2 regions of the Streptomyces sp. NPDC005435 genome follow, and region 1 is predicted to be linked to the other one. Evidence: predicted binding sites of a transcription regulator. Region 1 holds the regulator's gene; the other holds the start of a gene.
The links. The regulator HspR, encoded in region 1, represses chaperone genes until heat shock. The targets are predictions, from matches to a motif close to TTGAGNNNNNNNNNCTCAA.
Positions count from the first base shown of each region.

Region 1 (7,169 bases):
GCATCGGCGAGCGCACCATCCGCCCCGCGCGGGTGGCCGTGGCCGAACCGCAGCCCGGCGCGCAGACCGTCAAGGCGGAGGACGCCGAGGAGAGCGCGGCGGACGACAAGGAGAACGGTGGCCCGGAGGAGGGCTGACGTAATCACGAAGGACAGGAAGGAGGGACGTCGGGGATGAGCACCAAGGACTTCATCGAGAAGGACTTCTACAAGGTCCTCGGCGTCCCCAAGGACGCCACCGAGGCGGAGATCAAGAAGGCGTACCGGAAGCTCGCCCGCGAGTTCCACCCGGACGCCAACAAGGGCAACGCCAAGGCCGAGGAGCGCTTCAAGGAGATCTCCGAGGCGAACGACGTCCTCGGCGACCCCAAGAAGCGCAAGGAGTACGACGAGGCCCGCGCCCTGTTCGGGGGCGGCGGCTTCCGCCCGGGTCCGGGTGGGGCCGGCGGCCAGTTCAACTTCGACCTCGGCGACCTCTTCGGGGGCGGCGCCCAGGGCGGCGGCGCGGGCCAGGGCGGCTTCGGCGGCGGCATCGGCGATGTCTTCGGCGGCCTGTTCAACCGGGGCGGCTCGACGGGTACGACCCGTACGCAGCCGCGCCGGGGCCAGGACGTCGACACCGAGGTGACCCTCAGCTTCACCGAGGCCATCGAGGGGGCGACGGTCCCGCTGCGGATGACCTCGCAGGCGCCCTGCAAGGCGTGCTCCGGCACCGGCGACAAGAACGGCACACCGCGCGTGTGCCCGACCTGCGTCGGCACCGGACAGGTCGCGCGGGGCTCCGGCGGCGGCTTCTCGCTCACCGACCCGTGCCCCGACTGCAAGGGCCGCGGCCTGATCGCGGAGCACCCCTGCCTGGAGTGCCACGGCAGCGGGCGCGCCCGTTCCTCGCGCACCATGCAGGTCCGCATCCCGGCCGGCGTCACCGACGGGCAGCGCATCCGGCTGCGCGGCAAGGGCGCTCCCGGCGAGCGCGGCGGTCCGGCCGGCGACCTGTACGTCACCGTGCACGTGGGCGACCACAAGGTCTTCGGCCGCAAGGGCGACAACCTCACGGTCACCGTCCCGGTGACGTTCGCGGAGGCGGCGCTCGGCGGCGAGGTGCGGGTGCCGACGCTGGGCGGTCCCGCCGTCACGCTGAAGCTGCCGCCGGGCACGCCCAACGGCCGCACCATGCGGGCGCGGGGCAAGGGCGCGGCGCGCAAGGACGGCACCCACGGCGATCTGCTGATCACCGTCGAGGTGAGTGTCCCCAAGGATCTCTCGGGGAAGGCTCGTGACGCGCTGGAGGCGTATCGCGAGGCGACCGCGGACGAGGACCCGCGGGCGGAGCTGTTCGAGGCCGCGAAGGGAGACTGAGCCCCCATGGACACACCCGGGCGTCGCCGCAACCCCTATGAACTGACCGAGGACACCCCGGTCTACGTCATCTCGGTGGCGGCGCAGCTCTCCGGTCTCCACCCGCAGACCCTGCGCCAGTACGACCGCCTCGGCCTGGTCTCCCCGGACCGCACGGCGGGCCGCGGCCGGCGCTACTCGGCCCGTGACATCGAACTGCTCCGCCAGGTGCAGCAGTTGTCGCAGGACGAGGGCATCAACCTGGCCGGCATCAAGCGCATCATCGAACTGGAGAACCAGGTCGCCGCGCTCCAGTCCCGCGTCGCGGAGCTGGAGTCGGCCCTGGACGGCGCGGCGGCCGCGATGCGCCAGCGCGAGGCCGCCGTCCACGCCTCCTACCGGCGCGACCTGGTGCCGTACCAGGAGGTGCAGCAGAGCAGCGCGTTGGTGGTCTGGCGGCCCAAGCGCCAGCAGTCCACCGACTGAGGCCCGCCGACCGAGGCCGGCCGGCAGCCGTGCCCGAAGGGGCCGGGTGGGATTCGTCCCCCCGGCCCCTTCGGCGTACCCGGTGCGTCAACTGACCACAGAGGGCGGTAAGTTGAGGCTGTTAAGCGGCATAGCACTGCATCTGGCCGATTTCGTTCGTTCAGGCGTGCGGAACTGATGGAGAGTGTGCGGCCGTGGGTCCCGATTCGGTGAAGAGCCGGTGACCAGGGTTTACAGGGAGTGGCATCCGGGTTCGCGATCTCTTCACGTGATCGACGCAGAGTGATGTTGCCATCTCGTTAAGTTGTATTGCTTGACGGCGGGTAGCGCATCCAAGTTGTCTTTTCAGACACCCGGGGCGGAAGCATCACCTCCGTGGCCCCCTCCTCTTGAACGCACCTGAAGTGAGCCCTCGCATGCGTCGTATCGCCATATCCGTGGCCGTATCCACGATGTCCCTCTCGCTCGCCGGCTGCGGCGTGCTGAACGCGGCGGGGGACGGCGCGAGCGCCAGCCCGACGATGGGTGACAACGTCACCGTCGGACTGCTGCTGCCGGAGAAGGCGAACACCCGCTACGACAAGTTCGACTACCCCATCATCCAGAAGAAGGTGGCCGAACTGACCAAGCGGAAGGGCAAGGTCGAGTACCAGAACGCCGACGCGAACGCCGCCAAGCAGGCCGACCAGATGCAGCGGATGATCGACGACAAGGTCAACATCATCCTGCTCGACGCGGTGGACGCGCACGCCATCGCCCCGCAGGTGAAGAAGGCCAAGGCGGCGGGCATCCCGGTCATCGCCTACGACCGCCTGGCCGAGGGCCCGATCGACGCGTACATCTCCTTCGACAACGAGCAGGTCGGCGAGGTGCAGGGCCGTACGCTCCTTGAGGCGCTGGGCCCGACCGCCAGCCTCTCCGACAAGATCGTCATGGTGAACGGCTCACTCACCGACCCCAACGCCAAGCAGTTCAAGGAGGGCGCGCTCTCCGAGCTGAACGGCAAGGTGACGATCGCGGACACCTCCGACACCAAGGAGTGGAACCCGGAGGTCGCCCAGGCCCACATGACCGAGGTCATCAACAAGGTCGGCAAGGCCAACATCGCCGCCGTCTACGCCGCCAACGACGGCATGGCGGGCGGTGTCATCAAGGCGCTCAAGGCCGCCGGCGTCACCAAGATGCCCCCCATCACCGGCCAGGACGCCGAACTCGACGCCGTGCAGCGCGTGCTGACCGGCGAGCAGTACATGAGCGTCTACAAGTCCTACCCGGACGAGGCCGAGGCCGCCGCGCAGATGGCCGTCTCCAAGGTCCAGGGCAAGGACATCCAGTTCGACGCCCTGACCCAGGACCACGTGGACAGCCCCACCAACAAGGACATCCCGGCGCAGCTCGTGCAGGTGAGCGCGCTGACCAAGAGCAAGATCAAGGGCACCGTCGTCGCCGACGGCATCTACTCGGTCGACGAGATCTGCACCGCCGCCTACAAGGCCGCCTGCGCCGCCGCCGGCCTCCACTGAGGCTGGCCGTCCGGGCTCCTCGACTCCCGTGCCGCGCAAGCCGGTTGACGCCCCCGCCGGCTTCGCGGGCCCGGTGTCCCAGGGCCCGGGCGATTCCGGGTCATACCCGTACTCCGCCGCCCGGGGCACGCGGAGAGCCGTGTTGCGGACCCGCACGGGGCCGCGCATAGTTGCGCTGCGGAAGTGGCAGCAACCGGGGGTGGAATGGTCGATGGCCGGGCACGCGACGGAGGAGCATCCCCACGGCGCCGACCGGCTGTGCGCGCCGGCGGACCGCGTGTACTCCCTCGCCCTGCGCCGGGGCCGGGTGCCGCGCGCGGAGGCCGGACCGGTCCCCTGTCTGCTGGACCTGGCCCTGCTGCACCCCGACCCCGACGACATGGACTGGCTGGTCCCCACCTCCCCGCAGGAGGTCATGTCCCGGCTGCTGCGCGAGCTGTACGACGACGTCACCGAGAGCCGGCGCCGGGTGGGCTCGGCGGTCACCGCCTTCGACCGGTACGCCGGGCTCGCCGGTGAACCGGCCGCAGGCACCGCGCCCGCCGAGGGCACCGCGATACGGGTCCTGGACGGACTCTCCCGCATCCAGGCCGCGATGGACGCGGCGACCGAGGCGTGCACCACGGAGGTGCTCACCGTGCAGCCGGGCGGCATCCGGCGCGAGGCCGAGCTGACCGAGGGGCTGCACCGGGCGCTGGAGCTGCGCGGCCGGGGCGTCAGGATGCGGGACCTCTACACGCACGTCGCCCGGCACGGGCAGGGGCTCATGACCTACCTGGAGCTGATGGGCGACGCGGTCGAGGCGCGCAGCCTGGACGAGGTGATCGACCGGCTCATCCTCTTCGACCGCACGGTGGCCTTCATTCCGGCCAACACCGACCGCACGATGGCGCTGGAGCTGCGGCACCCGGCGCTCGTGGCGTATCTGGTGACCGTCTTCGAGCGGCTGTGGCGGCTCGCGATCCCGCTGACCGCGCCGCTGCCCGACACCGGCATCGAGGGCATCTCCCACCGCGAGCGCTCGATCGCCGCGCTGCTCGCCGAGGGCCATCAGGACGCGGTGATCGCCGAGCGGCTCGGCATCAGCGTGCGCACCTGCCGCGCGCACATCGCCCGCCTCTCGGAGACGCTGGGCGCGACGAGCCGTACGCAGCTGGGGGTGCGGATCGCCCAGGCGGGCCTGGAGGGGCCTCCGCGCACCGCCGCGGCCGCGGGGCTGGACCGCGAGGTGTGAGGCGGGGGCGCGGGCGTTCGGCGGCCGTACGGGGGGTGCGGGGCGGGTCAGTCCCCCTGGCCCTCCTGCTTCAGGATGCCCGACTGGGCGATCAGGAAGCCGAGTTGGGCCCGGCTGCCGCTGCCGAGCGCCTGGGCGAGCTTGGCGATGTGGGCGCGGCAGGTGCGGACGTTCATGCCGAGGCGGCGCGCGATGGCCTCGTCGACATGGCCCTCCACCAGCAGCTTGGCGATGGAGTGCTGGATCTCGGTGATGCCGTCGGGGGCGGTCTCGTAGGGCGTGCCGGCGGTCAGCGGGACCGCGCGGTTCCACATGAACTCGAAGACCTTGATGAGGTAGAGGACCAGGCCGGGGTGGCGGACCTCGAGGGCGACCTGGCGGTCGTCGCGTATCGGGATGAAGGCGACCGTCTCGTCGCAGATGACGAGCCGCTCCACCAGTTCGTCGATCGTGCGGTACTCGACCTTCCCGGCTGCGAATCGGTCGACGTACGCGAGGCGTTCGGGGCTGTAGCGGGCCGTGTGCTGATACAGGGTGCGGATGCGCACACCACGTTCGATCAGGGTGCGGTCGCGCTCCAGGGCCTCGATGAGCCGGCGTTCGGGGTGCCGGGCGCTCGGCTGGACGGTCAGCATCTCGGTCCGGCACTGCTCGGTGGCCAGGTCGAGGGCCGCGTTGATGCGGTCCAGGCCCTCCAGGACGGTGATGGAGTGGGTGGGGGCCGCGTCCTGCGCGGTGAGCGCCATGAAGGGCTCGAACGCGTCCGCCAGCTCTATCGAGGTGCGTCTGCGCTCGGAGATCTCCCGCTCGATGGGGTTGAGCCGCTGGGCCAGGGCCACGGACGGGGCGACCGGGCGGAGCAGGCCGGGGTCGTCCAGGTCCGGGTGGAGCAGGGCGAATTCCATGAGGCAGGGCGCCTTCTCGGCGTCCGCGCGCGCGATGCGGCCGGTGCGGAGCGCGGTGGCGTACAGCCGCCTTCCCTCCTCGCACAGTTCAGTGAGCGCATGGGGATGTGTCGCATCTGCCGGATTTAGTGTCAAATCTCCACCCCCCAGGGTCCTGAACATGCAGGAACATGATGCACTGATTGTGTGGCGATGACGTGCCTGAATGAGCCATCGTCTTATCCGACGGGGGAGTGAGGGGACCTTCAAGTGAGGACGAAGCCGACTATGCGTAAGAGAATGCTTCGCTCGGTGTTTGTCGCCGTCTTCTCCGCCGTTGTGGCCTTCGGGACTCTGAGTGGCCTCTCCGCGGGGAAGAGTGACGGACGGGCGGACAGTGCCGCAACCGTTGCCGCGCCGGACGCGGCGAGTACGGGCGACGCCGGCCGGATGCGTCAGCTGAGCGACAGCGCCTGGTCCTGACATGACGACTCCGCCCGACGACCGTTCCTTCCGGCGCGAGATGGCCACGGCCTACCGGTCCGGCTGGCACTTCATCGACCTGGTCACCGCCCTCCCCCACAGCGGTGACTCGTTGATGGTGACGGTGTTCGGCGAACCGGTCGTCGTCACCCGCGACGAGGACGAGGACGTCCGCGCCTACCGGTGCCTGCGCAAACCGCGCGGGGCGCCGCAGCCGGTGCGGTGTGCCGTCCGCTACGGCATGATCTTCGTCAACCTGGACCAGCGCGACCACCGGCTGACCTCCCCGGAGGTCGCCGACCTGAGAACCATCTCGGCCACCCCCCGCAGTGCCTGACGCGATTCCCCCGTCGTAAAAGATCGCTCAGGCGCTTCCCCCCGCAGCGGCGTCACCGTGACCTGAACACGGTGACGCCGCTGCAGTTTCTCCACATATCCCGCCGTATGGGACCCGACCCTCAACTGGCCGAAACTGTTCATTCCCGGGTTTCGACGGGGTGTCGGGGCGCGGGATCTGCTGCCTGGGTACGGGCCGGGTTCTGCCGCCCGCCGCTCCCGGGCCGGGTGGCCTCCGCCGCCCGTCGCTCCCGGTGCCGTCGGCCGTCTTGCCCGCCGGGGCCGCGTCGGCCGTGGGCCGTGTGGAACTCCGGCACCTGTCTCGGCCCGCGAACCCCCGGAGGGGGCTGTCAGGCGTGGCCCAGGGTTCGGTCCACCTCGATTTCCAGGACCACTCGTGTCGGGTTTTCGCGGGGGACGCGGCCGTAGCGTTCGGCGTAGCGGTGGACGGCGTCGGCTACGCGGGCCGGGTCCGTCACCACGTGGGCGCGGCCTTCCAGGGTGGCCCAGCGGCGGCCGTCGACCTGGCAGACGGCGACGCGGGCGCCGGGAGTGCCGGCGGCGCGGATGTGGGCGGCCTTGGCGGTGGCGGCGTCGGTGATGACGCGGGCCAGGCGGGTGGTGGGGTCGTAGGTGACGCCCACCGGGACCACGTGGGGGCTGCCGTCGGGGCGGAGGGTCGTCAGGGTGCACAGGTGCCGCTCGCGCCAGAAGGCGAGGTACGGCTCGTCCGCGTTCACGGGGCTCATGGCCGAAACCTAGCCAACCTCAAACAACCTCCGCTTAATTGAGTGCACCACGCTCAAGTTTGTGTACACTGATGAAGTCATCAGTGGTGGACGTGCCGAGGAGGAGAACACGAACGTGGACGCCGAGCTGACCAACA
Region 1 covers NZ_JBEXEQ010000001.1:250,489-257,657, reverse strand. The annotation lists gene grpE (nucleotide exchange factor GrpE) at 1-137, shown strand, start outside; gene dnaJ (molecular chaperone DnaJ) at 174-1,358, shown strand; gene AB0898_RS01220 (heat shock protein transcriptional repressor HspR) at 1,365-1,823, shown strand; gene AB0898_RS01215 (substrate-binding domain-containing protein) at 2,240-3,346, shown strand; gene AB0898_RS01210 (LuxR C-terminal-related transcriptional regulator) at 3,558-4,580, shown strand; gene AB0898_RS01205 (helix-turn-helix transcriptional regulator) at 4,628-5,647, opposite strand; gene AB0898_RS01200 (hypothetical protein) at 5,949-6,284, shown strand; gene AB0898_RS01195 (PPOX class F420-dependent oxidoreductase) at 6,634-7,032, opposite strand; gene clpB (ATP-dependent chaperone ClpB) at 7,148-7,169, shown strand, end outside.

Region 2 (7,169 bases), on a different contig from region 1:
GTCGCGGCCGGCCCGTCCGGCCACCCAGATCTCGTCGTACACCTTGCTGACGCGGTTGCTGCTGGCGAGCTTGTCGCTGTCGCCGTGGCCGATGAAGACGTGCTTGGCCTCGGCCACGCGCAGCATGTGCACGTTCTTGCCCGCGTTGCCGGGGTACAGCACCACGCGGACGTCGGACAGCTCCAGCTCGGCCAGGTCGTCGGCCCTGGGCACGCAGATCACCGGGAGACGGGTGCGGCTCAGATAGCGGAACGAGGCCCGCTCGCGCAGCACGATCACCGGGCGCAGGTCGAGCTGCTCCAGCGTCTCGATCCACATGTTGACCTGGTACATGAAGTTCCGGGAGACCGAGGCGAAGCTGAAGTACAGCGCGACCTCGGGCCGGTAGGCCGCCAGCTGGCGGTTGACCTCGGCGAAGACCTCCTCCTTGCCGGGCATCCGCCGCACCCGGCGGTACTGGTCCAGCAGGGCCAGCATCGCCGTCACGGACAGCGCCGCCGTCACCGCGAAGCCGGCGTACGCCGGGTACCGCGTGCCGGTCGCCAGCGCGACGAGCAGACCGGCGTGCGCCGGTATGTCGAAGTGGAGCAGCTTGCGCAGGTAGCGCCGGAAGAGGATCGCCGGGGGCTGCCGCGGCACGTCCAGCGCGGAGAGGTCGAGGTTGCGCACCACCAGCGGCAGCACGCGGCGGCGCCGGATGGCGTGGTGCACCGCCGAGTACAGCATCACCAGGGCGAAGTGCGCGCCGAAGACGGCCACCGCGACGGCCAGCACCCGGTGCGACACACCGATACGGCCGGCCAGGGCGAGCAGCATCGTCGTCCGGAGTGCGAACCGCATGGTGCGGTTGAGCTGCAGCGCGGTCAGCCGGCGGATGAAGCCGGGGGCCCGGCTGTGCAGCGCCTCGTCCACGGCGTAGCTCACGACGGAGGCCACCGCGAACCAGCGGACCGAGGGCATGAGGGCGAAGACGGGAAGTGCCACGAACGTCGCGGCGAGCAGGAATACGAGCAGCAAGTCGGTCACCCCGCGCACACGTACAACGCCGCACAGCCGACGAATGATCATGGACAAGACTTCTCCCCCAAAGGACTTCACAAGGTCGCACGGCGAGCTAAATGCTGCCTGTTCAACTGTTCGACCAAGGAAGGGGGCAAAGAGTTGTGCACCTTGCCTTCAAGAAATGTTCACGCCCTGTTCAGTAAGGGACATTTCCGGCCTTCGGGCACGGGAAAGGCCCGGTTTCCCTCGCGGGACCCGGGCCTTTCCCTCTTCCAGTGACGTCCGTCACGCCGCCACCGGAACCTCCGCCTCCACGCCCTGCGCGGCCGGGGCGAGCGCCAGCTCCAGCACCTGGCGCACGTCGGTCACCGCGTGGACGTCGAGCTTGTCCAGCACCTCGGCCGGGACGTCGTCCAGGTCGGCCTCGTTGCGCTTGGGGATGATCACGGTGCTCACCCCGGCGCGGTGGGCGGCGAGCAGCTTCTGCTTCACACCGCCGATCGGCAGGACGCGCCCGGTCAGCGACACCTCGCCGGTCATCGCGACATCCGTGCGGACCAGCCGGCCGGAGAGCAGCGACGCGAGCGCGGTCGTCATGGTGATGCCCGCGCTCGGCCCGTCCTTCGGCACCGCGCCCGCCGGGAAGTGGATGTGCACGCCCCGGTCCTTCAGGTCGGCCACCGGCAGCTCCAGCTCCGCGCCGTGACCGCGCAGGAAGCTCAGCGCGATCTGCGCCGACTCCTTCATCACGTCCCCGAGCTGACCGGTGAGGGTGAGCCCCGCCGCGCCCGTCTCGGGGTCCGCGAGGGACGCCTCGACATAGAGGACGTCGCCGCCCGCGCCGGTGACCGCGAGTCCGGTGGCGACACCGGGTACGGCGGTACGGCGCTCGGCCGGGTCCTGGGCGGACTCGGGCACGTGGTGCGGACGCCCGACCAGGCCGCGCAGGTCCTCGTCGCGGACCGTGAACGGCAGCTCCCGCTCGCCCAGTTCGTGCTGGGCCGCGACCTTGCGCAGCAGCCGCGCGATGGTCCGCTCCAGGGTGCGCACGCCCGCCTCGCGGGTGTACTCCCCGGCGAGCCTGCGCAGCGCGCCCTCGTCGATCACGACCTCCTCGCCGGTCAGACCGGCGCGCTCCAGCTGGCGCGGGAGCAGGTGGTCGCGGGCGATGACGACCTTCTCGTCCTCGGTGTAGCCGTCGAGCCGGACGATCTCCATCCGGTCGGCCAGCGCCTCCGGGATCGCCTCCAGGACGTTGGCGGTGGCGAGGAACACCACGTCGGACAGGTCGAGTTCGACCTCCAGGTAGTGGTCCCGGAAGGTGTGGTTCTGCGCGGGGTCGAGGACTTCGAGGAGGGCGGCGGCCGGGTCGCCCCGGAAGTCCGAGCCCACCTTGTCGATCTCGTCCAGGAGCACGACCGGGTTCATCGACCCGGCCTCCTTGATCGCACGGACGACACGGCCGGGCAGCGCGCCGACGTAGGTGCGCCGGTGGCCCCGGATCTCCGCCTCGTCCCGGACACCGCCGAGCGCGACCCGGACGAACTTCCGCCCCATCGCGTGCGCGACGGACTCGCCCAGGCTGGTCTTGCCGACGCCGGGCGGCCCGACCAGCGCGAGCACGGCACCGCCGCGCCGCCCGCCGATCACACCGAGACCGCGCTCACCGCGCCGCTTGCGCACCGCGAGGTACTCGGTGATGCGCTCCTTCACGTCCTCCAGACCGGCGTGCTCGGCGTCCAGGATCTCCTTGGCGCCCTGGATGTCGTACGCGTCCTCGGTCCGCTCGTTCCACGGCATCTCCAGGACGGTGTCCAGCCAGGTGCGGATCCAGGAGCCCTCGGGCGACTGGTCGGAGGCGCGCTCCAGCTTGTCGACCTCCTTGAGGGCGGCCTCGCGGACCTTCTCCGGCAGGTCGGCGGCCTCCACACGGGCGCGGTAGTCGTCGGACTCCTCGGCCGTGTCGTCGCCGTCGCCGTTCAGCTGGCGCAGCTCCTTGCGGACCGCCTCCAGCTGGCGCCGGAGCAGGAACTCGCGCTGCTGCTTGTCGACGCCCTCCTGGACGTCCTTGGCGATGGTCTCGGCCACCTCCTGCTCGGCGAGGTGGTCGCGGAGCTGCTGGGTGGCGAGCTTCAGCCGGGCCACCGGGTCGGTGGTCTCCAGGAGCTGGATCTTCTGTTCGGCGGTGAGGAAGGGTGAGTAACCGGAGTTGTCGGCGAGCGCGGAGACGCCGTCGATGGCCTGGACCCGGTCCACGACCTGCCAGGCACCGCGCTTCTTCAGCCAGGTGCTGGCCAGCGCCTTGTACTCCTTCACCAGCTCGGTCACCTGACCGGGCAGCGGGTCGGGCAGGGTCTCCTCGACCCGGACACCCTCGACCCACAGCGCGGCACCCGGACCGGTCGTACCGGCGCCGATGCGCACGCGGTCGCGGCCCCGGATCAGCGCACCGGGGTCGCCGTCGGCCAGCCGGCCGACCTGTTCGACGGTGCCGAGGACGCCGGTCCTGGCATACGTGCCGTCGATGCGCGGCACCAGCAGCACCTTGGGCTTGCCCGACTCCGAGCGGGCGGCGGCCTGCGCGGCCTGCGCGGCTTCAACGGCCGCCCGCACCTCGGCGTCACTCAGGTCCAGCGGTACGACCATCCCCGGCAGCACGACTTCACCGTCGAGCGGCAGCACGGGCAGGACGAGCGTGAACGCCGTGGACTCATCAGCCATGATCTCCCCTTTGACAGTCAACTTGAGCAACACTGACTCAATGCTCGTGAGCCCTTGAATGTTCCCCACCGCTTGTTCACTCTGAGCGAACAGGCGGGAGCGGATGCGTCGCCGCAGCCGGAAGCGGGTCGGGAGGGGGACGGGCGAGGGCGGGCCGGGGGCGGGCGAGGGCGGGCCGGGGCGGGTTCCGCAAAACGCGTGGCCCGGTCCCGCCGGGTCCAGCAGGATGACCCGCATGACCACGACGCACGACAGCCCCGTTGTCCTGGACCGGCGCGACGGGCCGTACGGCGAGGTGGTCCTGCGCCGGCACGGCGGCCTGCTCCAGATCATCGCCAACGGATGCTTCCTGATGGACACCTCGGACGGGCGCTCGGAGCGGCTGCTCGTGGACGCCGCGCGGACCGCGCTCGACGGCCGCCCGGCGCCGGACGTGCTGATCGGCGGCCTGGGGGTCGGCTTCTCGCTCGCCCACGCGGCGGCCGATCCGTACTGGGGCCGGATCGTCGTGGTGGAGCGCGAGCCCGCCGTGATCGGCTGGCACCGGTCCGGACCGCTCGGGGACCTGTCGGCGGACGCGCTCGCGGACCCGCGCACCGCCGTGGTCGAGGACGATCTCGTCTCTTACGTCAATGAGACATCGGACACGTTCGACGCACTGTGCCTCGACATCGACAACGGCCCTGGATGGACCGTCACCGAGGACAACGACGGGCTGTACACGAAGGCCGGACTCGCCGCCTGCGCAAGGGTGTTGAGGCCGGGCGGGGTACTGGCGGTGTGGTCGGCCCAGCCCTCTCCGGAATTTGAAGGAACCTTGCGGAATGCCGGGTTCCGGCAGGTGCGTACCGAAGAGGTGCCCGTTGCCCGTGGCGTTCCCGACGTGGTGCATCTCGCCGTCCGCCCTGGATAGCGACGGCCCGGCGTGTCCCCGTAATGTGCTGCCCTGACACCGATCATCAGGCGTCGAACGCAGTCATGGGATCACCCCACGGATTCCGGAAAGCAGCAGGGGCGGGCGATGGAGCAGACACAGACCTCCCAGACCGGTGCGGCGACCACGACCCAGGGCGCCCAGCGCCGGGTGCTGGTCGTCGAGGACGACCCCACGATCGTCGACGCCATCGCGGCCCGGCTGCGCGCGGAGGGATTCCTCGTGCAGACCGCCGGCGACGGCCCGGCAGCCGTCGACACCGCCGAGGCATGGCAGCCCGACCTGCTGATCCTCGACATCATGCTCCCCGGCTTCGACGGCCTGGAGGTCTGCCGCCGCGTGCAGGCCGCCCGCCCGGTGCCGGTGCTGATGCTCACCGCGCGCGACGACGAGACCGACATGCTGGTCGGCCTGGGCGTCGGCGCCGACGACTACATGACCAAGCCGTTCTCCATGCGGGAACTGGCGGCCCGTGTGCACGTGCTGCTGCGCCGCATGGAGCGCGCCGCCATCGCGGCCACCACGCCCCGCTCCGGGATACTGCGCCTCGGCGAGCTGGAGATCGACCACGCCCAGCGCCGGGTGCGGGTCAAGGCCGAGGACGTGCATCTGACGCCCACCGAGTTCGACCTGCTGGTGTGCCTGGCCAACACCCCGCGCGCGGTGCTCTCCCGTGAGCAGCTCCTCGCCGAGGTGTGGGACTGGGCGGACGCCTCCGGCACCCGGACGGTGGACAGCCACATCAAGGCCCTGCGGCGGAAGATCGGCGCCGAACGCATCCGCACGGTGCACGGTGTCGGGTACGCGCTGGAGACGCCGACGCCGTGAGCGGGGGACGGGAAGCCGCACGGAATGGCTCCGGGAGGAATCAGCCCTGGGGCGGCGTACGCCCGTTCTCGATCAAGACCAAGCTGGGCGCCCTGGTCGTCATCTCGGTGCTGATCACCACCGGTCTGTCCATGATCGCGGTGCACACCAAGACCGAGCTGCGCTTCATCACGGTCTTCTCGATGATCGCCACGCTGCTGATCACCCAGTTCGTGGCGCACTCGCTCACCGCCCCGCTGGACGAGATGAACGCGGTGGCCCGCTCCATCTCGCACGGCGACTACACCCGCCGGGTGAGCGAGGGCCGCCGCGACGAACTGGGCGACCTGGCCGTGACGATCAACGTCATGGCCGACGAGCTGGAGGCCCAGGACCGCCAGCGCAAGGAGCTGGTGGCGAACGTCTCGCACGAGCTGCGCACCCCGATCGCGGGCCTGCGCGCGGTGCTGGAGAACATCGTCGACGGCGTCACCGAGGCCGACCCCGAGACCATGCGCACCGCGCTCCAGCAGACCGAGCGCCTGGGCCGGCTCGTGGAGACCCTGCTCGACCTCTCCCGGCTCGACAACGGCGTCGTCCCGCTGAAGCTGCGCCGCTTCGAGGTGTGGCCGTATCTGTCCGGGGTGCTGAAGGAGGCCAACATGGTCGCCTCCGCGCGCGCGGGCATCGCCTCGGGCTCGGGCACCCACACCCGTACCGATGTGCATCTGCACCTGGACGTCTCCCCGCCGGAGCTGACCGCGCACGCGGACCCCGAGCGCATCCACCAGGTCGTCGCCAACCTGATCGACAACGCCGTCAAGCACAGCCCCGCCTACGGCCGGGTGACCGTGCGGGCGCGGCGCGGGGCACAGCCGGAGTCGCTGGAGCTGGAGGTCCAGGACGAGGGTCCGGGCATCCCCAGGTCGGAGTGGCACCGGGTGTTCGAGCGGTTCAACCGGGGCTCGGTGACCCGTCCGCACGGTCCGGGCAGCGACGGGGGCACGGGACTCGGTCTCGCGATCGCCCGCTGGGCGGTGGATCTGCACGGCGGACGGATCGGCGTGGCCGAATCCGAGCGCGGCTGCCGGATCATCGTCACTCTTCCGGGGCTTTCCTCGTAGCCGAGTTGACGTAGAGTTCACTCCGGAAGACCAAGATCACCGAAGATCCGCGCCGCCGGAACCGTGTGATCAGGTCCGGGCCCGCGCCGGTCGACGAACGACGGCGTTTCAAGGGCCTGGTTCCTCGCACCCTCACCCTCGCTCTGACGTGCGGAACCACGCTTGTTTCCCGCCATTTCAGGCCCCGAAACGCGGTTCCCGATGTGACTTACACGACGATGAACGGGCCCGACCTGACCATCGCGCTCCGGGAGGCGTAGCCTTTATTCCCGCTGTCCATCACCTTGTGAAGCGGAAGAGGGCGGTTGCCGCCGTGTCGCCACAGTCCCCCAGTAACTCGAACCTTTCGACCGACGACCAAGCCGGGAAGAACCCCGCCGCGGCGTTCGGCCCGAACGAGTGGCTCGTCGACGAGATCTATCAGCAGTACCTCCAGGACCCGAATTCGGTTGATCGCGCCTGGTGGGACTTCTTCGCCGACTACAAGCCGGGGGCTCCTGCCGCCTCGGCTCCGGTGAGCGCCACGGCCGCGGGGGCCGCGGGGACCACCTCGGCCGCACCGGCCCAGGCCGCGCCCGCCG
Region 2 covers NZ_JBEXEQ010000002.1:247,154-254,322, reverse strand. The annotation lists gene AB0898_RS04195 (hypothetical protein) at 1-1,026, opposite strand, end outside; gene lon (endopeptidase La) at 1,288-3,723, opposite strand; gene AB0898_RS04185 (spermidine synthase) at 3,959-4,636, shown strand; gene AB0898_RS04180 (response regulator transcription factor) at 4,745-5,485, shown strand; gene AB0898_RS04175 (ATP-binding protein) at 5,482-6,588, shown strand; gene AB0898_RS04170 (multifunctional oxoglutarate decarboxylase/oxoglutarate dehydrogenase thiamine pyrophosphate-binding subunit/dihydrolipoyllysine-residue succinyltransferase subunit) at 6,902-7,169, shown strand, end outside.
Region 2: a site for HspR is predicted at 3,746-3,764, ahead of lon (endopeptidase La). Genes of this name have one in related genera too.